One region of the Roseovarius sp. M141 genome, then DNA from elsewhere that is predicted to be linked to it. Evidence: riboswitches for the same ligand, from Rfam matches in the RefSeq annotation. Region 1 holds a riboswitch; each other region holds the start of a gene.
The links. Region 1 has a riboswitch for cobalamin ahead of FGD77_RS21895 (CbtB domain-containing protein). Riboswitches for the same ligand answer to the same signal wherever they lie in the genome.
Positions count from the first base shown of each region.

Region 2: another riboswitch for cobalamin. It lies ahead of FGD77_RS11790 (hypothetical protein); the one in region 1 lies ahead of FGD77_RS21895 (CbtB domain-containing protein).
Region 3: another riboswitch for cobalamin. It lies ahead of FGD77_RS22035 (CbtB domain-containing protein); the one in region 1 lies ahead of FGD77_RS21895 (CbtB domain-containing protein).

Region 1 is NZ_VCNH01000008.1:3,657,448-3,660,718, forward strand. Features, by position in the region: gene FGD77_RS21880 (DUF1636 domain-containing protein) at 1-140, opposite strand, end outside; gene FGD77_RS21885 (hypothetical protein) at 207-713, opposite strand; gene FGD77_RS21890 (CbtA family protein) at 710-1,408, opposite strand; gene FGD77_RS21895 (CbtB domain-containing protein) at 1,412-1,594, opposite strand; cobalamin riboswitch at 1,627-1,853, opposite strand; partial or broken gene FGD77_RS21900 (transposase domain-containing protein) at 2,087-2,281, shown strand.
Region 2 is NZ_VCNH01000008.1:1,591,147-1,594,417, reverse strand. Features, by position in the region: gene FGD77_RS11800 (hybrid-cluster NAD(P)-dependent oxidoreductase) at 1-266, shown strand, start outside; gene FGD77_RS11795 (cobalamin-binding protein) at 337-1,113, opposite strand; gene FGD77_RS11790 (hypothetical protein) at 1,262-1,564, opposite strand; cobalamin riboswitch at 1,685-1,895, opposite strand; gene FGD77_RS11785 (formate dehydrogenase subunit gamma) at 2,151-3,271, opposite strand, start outside.
Region 3 is NZ_VCNH01000009.1:642-3,912, reverse strand. Features, by position in the region: partial or broken gene FGD77_RS22040 (transposase domain-containing protein) at 642-837, opposite strand; cobalamin riboswitch at 1,071-1,298, shown strand; partial or broken gene FGD77_RS22035 (CbtB domain-containing protein) at 1,331-1,514, shown strand; gene FGD77_RS22030 (CbtA family protein) at 1,612-2,073, shown strand; gene FGD77_RS22025 (CbtA family protein) at 1,964-2,218, shown strand; gene FGD77_RS22565 (hypothetical protein) at 2,486-2,722, shown strand; partial or broken gene FGD77_RS22010 (GTP-binding protein) at 3,160-3,271, shown strand, end outside.

The DNA.
Region 1 (3,271 bases):
TCAACCGGCACGATCTGCACCCCTTCCGGCGCACCTGCCTCGGTCAAGGCTGCGTGCAGCAATGCGCCGGGGCGTGGCGCATCGTCCTGTGGCACCTCGCCAGCGCGGCAAGTCATGCAGACATGCAAGGTAGCGGTCATTGGCGGGTCTCCTTTCTGGAGATCAAAAGGCGCATGGCGGGCTTCCGGTATTCGCTGACGCAACGGTCACTCCTCAACGAAAAGCGTCGTGATGGCGGCAATTGGCGTCCCGTCCACGGCAAGCGGGCCGTGGGTGTTACTGTTCAGCGTGACCAAAACGATCACCTCGCCTTGCGGCAGACGTGGAAGATGCATCCATGCGCCATAAAGACGGCCCAGCTTTTCACCGTTGACATAAACATGCGCATGCCCCTCGCCCGGCACATCCACCAGGCCGACGGCCCGGGGCGTGAAGGTGAAGTTTCCGGTATGAACCTGAAGGTTGTAGCCCTCGATCGGATCGCGGGTCAGCTCAATTGCAATTTCGGGCGCATCGAGTGCGGGCACCTCAAGCGCAGTGGTGTGCGCGATATCATGCGCGCTGCCGCTGTGGCCCTTAGTCATGCCGCCATGCACAGCAGCATAACCGTGATCGTGCCCATCAAAAGTGACCCCACTGCCCGCAGCAAGCGTGAAGCCTATTCCGCCACCGAACACCAGTCCGATGGCGAAAAGACCAAGCGCCCTGTTCATGCGCCAACTCTCGCTGTGTCGTGCGCCTCCTCCCGCCGCCAAAAATAACCGGCGAAGGCGCCCAGCAACACCCACGCGGCCAAACCGACGCCCAAGGCCCGCGCCGCGAAGAGGGCAGCGATTTCTGGTGGCACTGTGCCACTAAAGCTGTCCGGCTCTGGCGCGCCGATCAAATGAGGTGCTGCCAGCAAGACCACGGCCAGACCCCGAAGCGCCCAATTGCGCGCAAACGCAAGCAGCCACAGCGCCACCCCCGCCGACACGACCGTGGCAAACCACCAGACCTGCCTCGCACCCACCTCTGCCGCCGCCACGCCCGGAACCTCGGGCGCAAGCGTAAAGGCCGGGGCAAGGTGGAATGTGACGAAGCCCGCAATGCCCCAGATCATCCCCATGCGCCCATCTATCTGCGCGCCGCGCCCCTCGGCCACTGACATCATCGCCAGCAGGAGCAAGCCATAGCCCGTATAGGTCAGCATCGTGAAGATCACGCTCAGCCCGTCACGAACCGCATCAAACCCCGGCAACACCGGATGCGCGGTGACCGGATCGGCCCCGAAATGCAACAGTTCTCCACGCTCATAAAGCTCCGCATGCAGCAAAACAGGCTGCACGAATGCCAACTGTAGCAGACCGGCAATCAAGCCAGCTACAGCACCAGCGAACAACGCGCTGGTCAAAAATTTAGAGAACATCCGTTAGTGGCAGGGAAAGCCGGTGGCGTGACGCACATCGTGGGCGGCGTCATGCAACGCCGAGGCCTGAACGTGGCCTGTCAGGGTAATAATCGCCAGTCCCAGAACTGCCGCGAAAAGCGCGGGCAATATATCAGCGCGCAACTTGCCATGGGATTGGCCCTGAACTTGGGTCAGTGTAGTCATTGTAGCTCTCCTTACCGTCCACCCGACGGCATCGCGTTTCAATCGTGCTTGGCAGGTCTCCTGGCTCGCGGGTCGTGGCTGTTTGCCCGCCTTCCCCACCGCACCCGTCGTCGGGTTTGGCAAGTGGCATGAGGGGCAACAGCTCACCGCTTACAGTCGCGGGGGCGGCTCCAGCTTCGGGCGGCTGCCCTTACTGAATTCCCTGTTAGGTTCCACACATTTCTGCGCTTTTCGGAACACCAAGCCTGCTCATATAACCAGTTTGGTTTCGCATAGGCAATACGATTTTCGCTGTGTCGCGAAGCCAGACTGTTTCACAAGGAATTTCCGGTGGTAAGGTGTGCAATCTTCCCGGAAGTAAGGTGCTTCATTAGCAAAACTTGTTTGGCAAGACGCATGAGGAGATACTGATTGAAAACGAGCAGAAACACGACCGCGCGGTCATCTCGATGCTACGGCAGGCCGAAGGCGGCGTGCCGCTTGCCAACCTTCGGTCGCAAGAATTATCTCTTCATGGGGCAAAAGGACGGCGGTAAAGTCGCAGCCATCGCCTACACGCTTATCGAAACCGCGCGCATGAACAGCGTCGACCCAGATGTTTGTCTTCACTGAGTGCTCGACCGCGTCGCAGATCACAAGATGCCCCGCCGCGACGACCTCATGCCGTGGGACTGGGCGGCGGAATAAGTGTCAACAACAGTCAGACGGGACGTGTGTGGACGCCGCCAGCTGCCGCCCTCGGGACCGCGATGCTCTCGCTCGGCGCCTGCACAGTGGTTCTGATGTTCGCCAGAGCGTCCGCCCGCCATTGATGGAGTACAGCCGAGCCGAACAGTCAGGGATGGCCGACGAGATTGAAGCGTCACCTGAGGGCGCGATGATGATCGACTGGCTGGCGGATTACGCCGTGACGCGGGACCAGGCACGGGCTTGCGGATGATCTGGACGGACAGGTCGGATATAACCCCCCGTAAAGTAATATGCGGCGGGACCGCCTAGAGATAGGCCCGATTTGTTTCACAAGGTTGCGTTTTCAATCGTACCGCGGGAAATTCCACGCATCTGATAACGCCACACTGCATCATCGCACGCCATGGCCGAAGAGTACCGCGTCAGGGTCACCGGGTCATCCAGCACTGGTCAAGCCAGTCCGAAACGCTACCCGGCCAGCCGCGTGACGCACCGCGCGTGTCGGGATGGTTATCGGAAGTGAGGCGGAAGGAGATCATGGCGCGATGCTGCCACGGTTTTTTTTTCGCAGGGCCGGTTGCAAATCGGTAAGCGTTATATGGCGGTAATCGGTTCCAGCAAACCGCAAGTCGCGTTTTTTTGCACGCGGTGGCCTGTCGCTGCCCGCTTATGCACGCTGGTGCGGTTTTTCTGGTCCGGTGTTGATGTGGCGTTGATGTAAACCGGACAAGCAAAAGCCCGACTGATTAGGTCGGGCTTTAAGCTTTTGATTTAGCGCTGTTATTTGGTTGCGGGAGTAGGATTTGAACCTACGACCTTCAGGTTATGAGCCGAAATATCTGCGATTCCAATAACTTAGATATTTCAGTGACTTACGCGCCAAGCCTTTGATTCCGCGCATTTTCTACTCCGACGACACCCGACATTGACCGGGTTTCACCGTCACCGACCGCGCCAAAACGGTGTATGCGGGTTGAGGTGGCGTTG
Region 2 (3,271 bases), 2.1 Mb from region 1:
ATATCCGGGCCGAAGTCACCTTTGCCCTGTCCGGCGTGACCGCCAAGGTGGCCGAGACCGATACGATCCTGGCCGCCGCCAAGGCAAACGGGCTGAACATCCCCTCGGGATGCACGTTTGGCGTCTGTGGTACCTGCAAGGTCCGCAAGACATCGGGCGACGTGCATATGGTACATAACGGCGGTATTTCCGACGAAGACATCACCGACGGATACATCCTCGCCTGCTGCTCCAATCCGATTGGCCCCGTCACGGTCGAGGTGTAACGCAGCGCAACCTACGAGCGTTGCACGCGTTTCACCTTAACCGAGTGCCCCGGGTCTAGGGCGAAACGCTTTAGCCCAGCGCGTCACAGATTGCCTCCAGCCCGTCGGTCAACGCCGCCGGGCCGGGCTGGAGGATCAGCGGCGACTTGATTTCATGAATGCGCCCGTTCCGCACCGCCGGAATCGTGTCCCAGCCGGGGCGCGCAGCGATCTTTTCGGGACGCACCTTCTTGCCACACCATGAGGCCAGGATAATATCGGGCCGCGCGTCGATCACCTGCCGGGAGGTCAGGATCCGGTCCTTTGCGGCCTTTTGCGCGGATAGTTCGGGAAAGGCATCGCGCCCGCCCGCGATCTCGACCAGTTGGCTGACCCAGCGGATACCCGAAATCATCGGTTCGTCCCATTCTTCGAAATAAACGACCGGCCGCGCCCGGCCCTTGGCGCGCGCCGCGATCCCAGCCAGCCGTGCCTCATATCCGGCGGCCAGCGCTTCGGCGCGATCCGCCACACCAACCAGCGCCCCCAGCGACCGGATCATGGCAAGGATCCCCGCCACGTCCCGCTGGTTGTAACCAAAGACGGTGACGCCCTGCCGCAACAGCGCCGCAGCGATGTCGGCCTGAAGGTCGGAAAAGGTCAGCACCAGATCGGGCTCCAGCGCCATGATTTTCGGGATATCCGCCGACGTAAATGCTGATACGCGCGGCTTTTCGCAGCGCACGCGGGCGGGGCGCACGGCATAGCCGGACACCCCGACGATACGGTCCTCCTGCCCCAGAAGATACAGCGTTTCGACGGTCTCTTCGGTCAGGCAGACGATACGTTCGGGCGGGAAAGTGCGCATATCAAAACGCTCCGGCAGGGAAAGTTGCCGCCAGCCCTACCCCAATCAGACCCGATCGCCCAGAGACATGGATACGCCCCCGGCCGCTGTGCTTTGGTTTTCAGGACGTTGCTTCGCTTTGCTGAGCCTTCTCCCCCGAACGATGCGATCAAAGACAGCTGCGCCGCGCGCGTGCGCCACCGCGCCGCGCAGGCTTGGGCAGGGCCAAATCCAGCGGCTGCAAGGGCTGCCGCATGGACGCACAGAGCAGTTCGCAAAAAACGGCGATCGTCGGATCGGTTTCGATGAAATCCACCGCCATGAGATAGGCGCGCGCGGCCTCGGCATTGTAATCGGCATGTCCGGGCAGCCCGCCCAGCCATTGCATATAGCCCAGCTGGCCCAGCTCGCGCGCCCGCTGCGGCGATGACGGTTTCACCTGAAGTTGTGTAAGTGTTCGTTCAATCTGCATCGCGCCCTCCGCGCAAAGGCGCGGGTGTACAGATAGCTCAGGGTCGAATTCGGGCCTGTCAGGTCCATCTCGCTCTGCTCTTTCTCCGAGGCACCCCGCCCGGGTTAAGGTGGCTACGGCGCCGAAGGCACCGGAGATGGCAGGTCTCCTGACTCGCGGGTCAAAGCTGTCCTGAACCTTCCCGGGCTTTGGGGCCCAGTGGCGTCACTCAGGATCGCTCACCGCTTACAGTTGCGGGGGCAGTCACGGAATTGGGCAAGCGCCCGCACCATGTTCCCTATTATGACGAACAGGCCAAAACCGATCCGTCACCATCTCTTCTTTCGTCGCAGACTCGTGCGCCGATTTCAAGACAATTGATGACTGGCGCGTGATGATTGGCACGCCGCGACACAGCCAGAATTGGACGGCAGTCACGGTCAGACAGCCGCCAGATGCGGGCGTAAAGCCGCGCTAGTCGTGGATTCTGACATTGGCCGTCGACGCCGAAACAGCCTCGGCTGAGAAACTCCCGAACTTCAATATCTGGTTCGCGCCAATTGTGATCACGCCCAACGCGACCAATGCTATCAAGAACGCTTTCATTCTAGGTTTCCCTGCCGTGACGCAATTCGGCCTCCTGCACTTCTTCGACCCATAGGCTGTGGTGTTCGCGGGCCCATTGCTCTTCCACGTCACCGCTGCCCATAGCGTCGAATGCACCCTCCATTCCGATGCTGCCGATATAGATATGCGCAAAGATGATGGCGGTCAGAACAAGGCTGACGATGGCATGCCAAAGCTGCGTGTATTGCATCTCTTCCTGTGGGGACAGGGGGTAGTGTAGCGGGTCCAACCCGACCCAGCCCGGCACGCCCCATTCATTCAGTGCATGAAAAGTTGGCCCGAACATGTTGAAATCGAACGGAAACAGCAGGGAAATGCCCGACGCCGAAATCGACCCACCCAACACAATCACCGACCAGAAGATCAGTTTCTGACCTGCGTTGAATTTCTTGGCAGGCGGATGGCTGCTGCCGAAAATACCGCCACCTTTCGCCAGCCAATTCAGGTCTGTGCGATCAGGCAGATTATGAACGACCCAGAAGACAAAGATGATGACGAGCGCCACGATGAACGCCCAAGAGACGTTATTGTGCACCCATTTGGTGCCAATCGCGAGGGTCGAGAACGCATCATGGCCAAAGGCAGGTATCAGCACCTTGCGCCCGAACAGCGAAATCAGACCGGTCACGCCAAGGATGAGAAACGAACTTGCCAACAGCCAATGACCGAACCGCTCTACCCCGCTAAAGCGGGTGATCGTCTGGCCGGTTTTCGCGCCCTCGATGCGAATGCGCCCGCGGATCAGGTAGAACAGCGCCAGCAGCACCAATGTGCCCCCCAGCAGGGCCGCGCCGTAGATCAACAGCGGGCCTTCGCGGAATTTCAGCCACCACATTCCGCCGTCCTGAATGAGCGTCGTCGCAGCAGGGCCGCGCGATTGGGTCGTGACATCCGCCGTATCATAGCGCAGCGCGCGCCACAGGTCGGGGTCGGATTGCCCGCCTCGTGTGCCAAGGGGGGCCGTGATCGGGGCCGCCGCCTCGGGATCGCCGGTTTCAGAGCGCCGGAATGTATCGTCAACCTTCTGCTGCGCCTGCCTGCGCATGATATCGTCCAGCGTTTGCGCCCCGCCGGTTTCAGCGCGCGGGTTGACCGTGGCCT
Region 3 (3,271 bases), on a different contig from region 1:
AAAAAAACGCGACTTGCGGTTTGCTGGAACCGATTACCGCCATATAACGCTTACCGATTTGCAACCGGCCCTGCGAAAAAAAACCGTGGCAGCATCGCGCCATGATCTCCTTCCGCCTCACTTCCGATAACCATCCCGACACGCGCGGTGCGTCACGCGGCTGGCCGGGTAGCGTTTCGGACTGGCTTGACCAGTGCTGGATGACCCGGTGACCCTGACGCGGTACTCTTCGGCCATGGCGTGCGATGATGCAGTGTGGCGTTATCAGATGCGTGGAATTTCCCGCGGCCGATTGAAAACGCAACCTTGTGAAACAAATCGGGCCTATCTCTAGGCGGTCCCGCCGCATATTACTTTACGGGGGTTATATCCGACCTGTCCGTCCAGATCATCCGCAAGCCCGTGCCTGGTCCCGCGTCACGGCGTAATCCGCCAGCCAGTCGATCATCATCGCGCCCTCAGGTGACGCTTCAATCTCGTCGGCCATCCCTGACTGTTCGGCTCGGCTGTACTCCATCAATGGCGGGCGGACGCTCTGGCGAACATCAGAACCACTGTGCAGGCGCCGAGCGAGAGCATCGCGGTCCCGAGGGCGGCAGCTGGCGGCGTCCACACACGTCCCGTCTGACTGTTGTTGACACTTATTCCGCCGCCCAGTCCCACGGCATGAGGTCGTCGCGGCGGGGCATCTTGTGATCTGCGACGCGGTCGAGCACTCAGTGAAGACAAACATCTGGGTCGACGCTGTTCATGCGCGCGGTTTCGATAAGCGTGTAGGCGATGGCTGCGACTTTACCGCCGTCCTTTTTGCCCCATGAAGAGATAATTCTTGCGACCGAAGGTTGGCAAGCGGCACGCCGCCTTCGGCCTGCCGTAGCATCGAGATGACCGCGCGGTCGTGTTTCTGCTCGTTTTCAATCAGTATCTCCTCATGCGTCTTGCCAAACAAGTTTTGCTAATGAAGCACCTTACTTCCGGGAAGATTGCACACCTTACCACCGGAAATTCCTTGTGAAACAGTCTGGCTTCGCGACACAGCGAAAATCGTATTGCCTATGCGAAACCAAACTGGTTATATGAGCAGGCTTGGTGTTCCGAAAAGCGCAGAAATGTGTGGAACCTAACAGGGGAATTCAGTAAGGGCAGCCGCCCGAAGCTGGAGCCGCCCCCGCGACTGTAAGCGGTGAGCTGTTGCCCCTCATGCCACTTGCCAAACCCGACGACGGGTGCGGTGGGGAAGGCGGGCAAACAGCCACGACCCGCGAGCCAGGAGACCTGCCAAGCACGATTGAAACGCGATGCCGTCGGGTGGACGGTAAGGAGAGCTACAATGACTACACTGACCCAAGTTCAGGGCCAATCCCATGGCAAGTTGCGCGCTGATATATTGCCCGCGCTTTTCGCGGCAGTTCTGGGACTGGCGATTATTACCCTGACAGGCCACGTTCAGGCCTCCGGCGTTGCATGACGCCGCCCACGATGTGCGTCACGCCACCGGCTTTCCCTGCCACTAACGGATGTTCTCTAAATTTTTGACCAGCGCGTTGTTCGCTGGTGCTGTAGCTGGCTTGATTGCCGGTCTGCTACAGTTGGCATTCGTGCAGCCTGTTTTTGCTGCATGCGGAGCTTTATGAGCGTGGAGAACTGTTGCATTTCGGGGCCGATCCGGTCACCGCGCATCCGGTGTTGCCGGGGTTTGATGCGGTTCGTGACGGGCTGAGCGTGATCTTCACGATGCTGACCTATACGGGCTATGGCTTGCTCCTGCTGGCGATGATGTCAGTGGCCGAGGGGCGCGGCGCGCAGATAGATGGGCGCATGGGGATGATCTGGGGCATTGCGGGCTTCGTCACATTCCACCCTGCCCCGGCCTTTACGCTTGCGCCCGAGGTTCCGGGCGTGGCGGCGGCAGAGGTGGGTGCGAGGCAGGTCTGGTGGTTTTGCCACGGTCGTGTCGGCGGGGGTGGCGCTGTGGCTGCTTGCGTTTGCGCGCAATTGGGCGCTTCGGGGTCTGGCCGTGGTCTTGCTGGCAGCACCTCATTTGATCGGCGCGCCAGAGCCGGACAGCTTTAGTGGCACAGTGCCACCAGAAATCGCTGCCCTCTTCGCGGCGCGGGCCGCGGGCGTCGGTTTGGCCGCGTGGGTGTTGCTGGGCGCCTTCGCCGGTTATTTTTGGCGGCGGGAGGAGGCGCACGACACAGCGAGAGTTGGCGCATGAACAGGGCGCTTGGTCTTTTTCATCATCGGACTGGTGTTCGGTGGCGGAATAGGCTTCACGCTTGCTGCGGGCAGTGGGGTCACTTTTGATGGGGCACGATCACGGTTATGCTGCTGTGCATGGCGGCATGACTAAGGGGGGGCCACAGCGGCAGCGCGCAGATATCGCGCACACCACTGCGCTTGAGGTGCCCCGCACTCCGTGCGCCACGAGGTTGCAATTGAGCTGACCCCGCGATCCAGATCGAGGGCTACAACCTTCAGGTTCATGCCGGAAACTTCACCTTCACGCCGGGCCGTCGGCCTGGTGGATGTGCCGGGCGAGGGGCATGCGCATGTTTATGTCAACGGTGAAAAGCTGGGCCGTCTTTATGGCGCATGGATGCATCTTCCACGTCTGCCACCAGGCGAGGTGATCGTTTTGGTCACGCTGAACAGCAACACCCACGGCCCGCTTGCCGTGGACGGGACGCTTTTTGCCGCCATCACGACGCTTTTTCGTTGAGGAGTGACCGTTGCGTCAGCGAATACCGGAAGCCCGCCATGCGCCTTTTGATCTCCAGAAAGGAGACCCGCCAATGACCGCTTCCTTGCATGTCTGCATGACTTGCCGCGCTGGCGAGGTGCCACAGGACGATGCGCCACGCCCCGGCGCATTGCTGCACGCAGCCTTGACCGAGCCAGGTGCGCCGGAAGGGTGCAGATCGTGCCGGTTGAATGCCTGTCGGCCTGTTCACAGGGGCGACTGTTGCACTGTCGTCGCCCGGAAAATGGACCTACATCTATGGACGGCTGAGCCGTGCCGACAGTGTCGAAATCCCTTGCAGGTGCCGCCGCTTATGCCGCCTCCGCCGATGGCCTTGTGCCGTGGCGTGAACGCCCCAGTGTTTTTCCGCAAGCAAAAAAGCCTTTGCCCGTATTCCCCCGATGGAGGCCCCCCAAATGACCGACCTTGCCAAAATCCCCGTGACCGTGATCACCGGCTTTCTCGGCTCGGGCAAAACTACGCTGATCCGCCACCTGATGACCCATTTCAAAGGGGCGTCAGCATGCT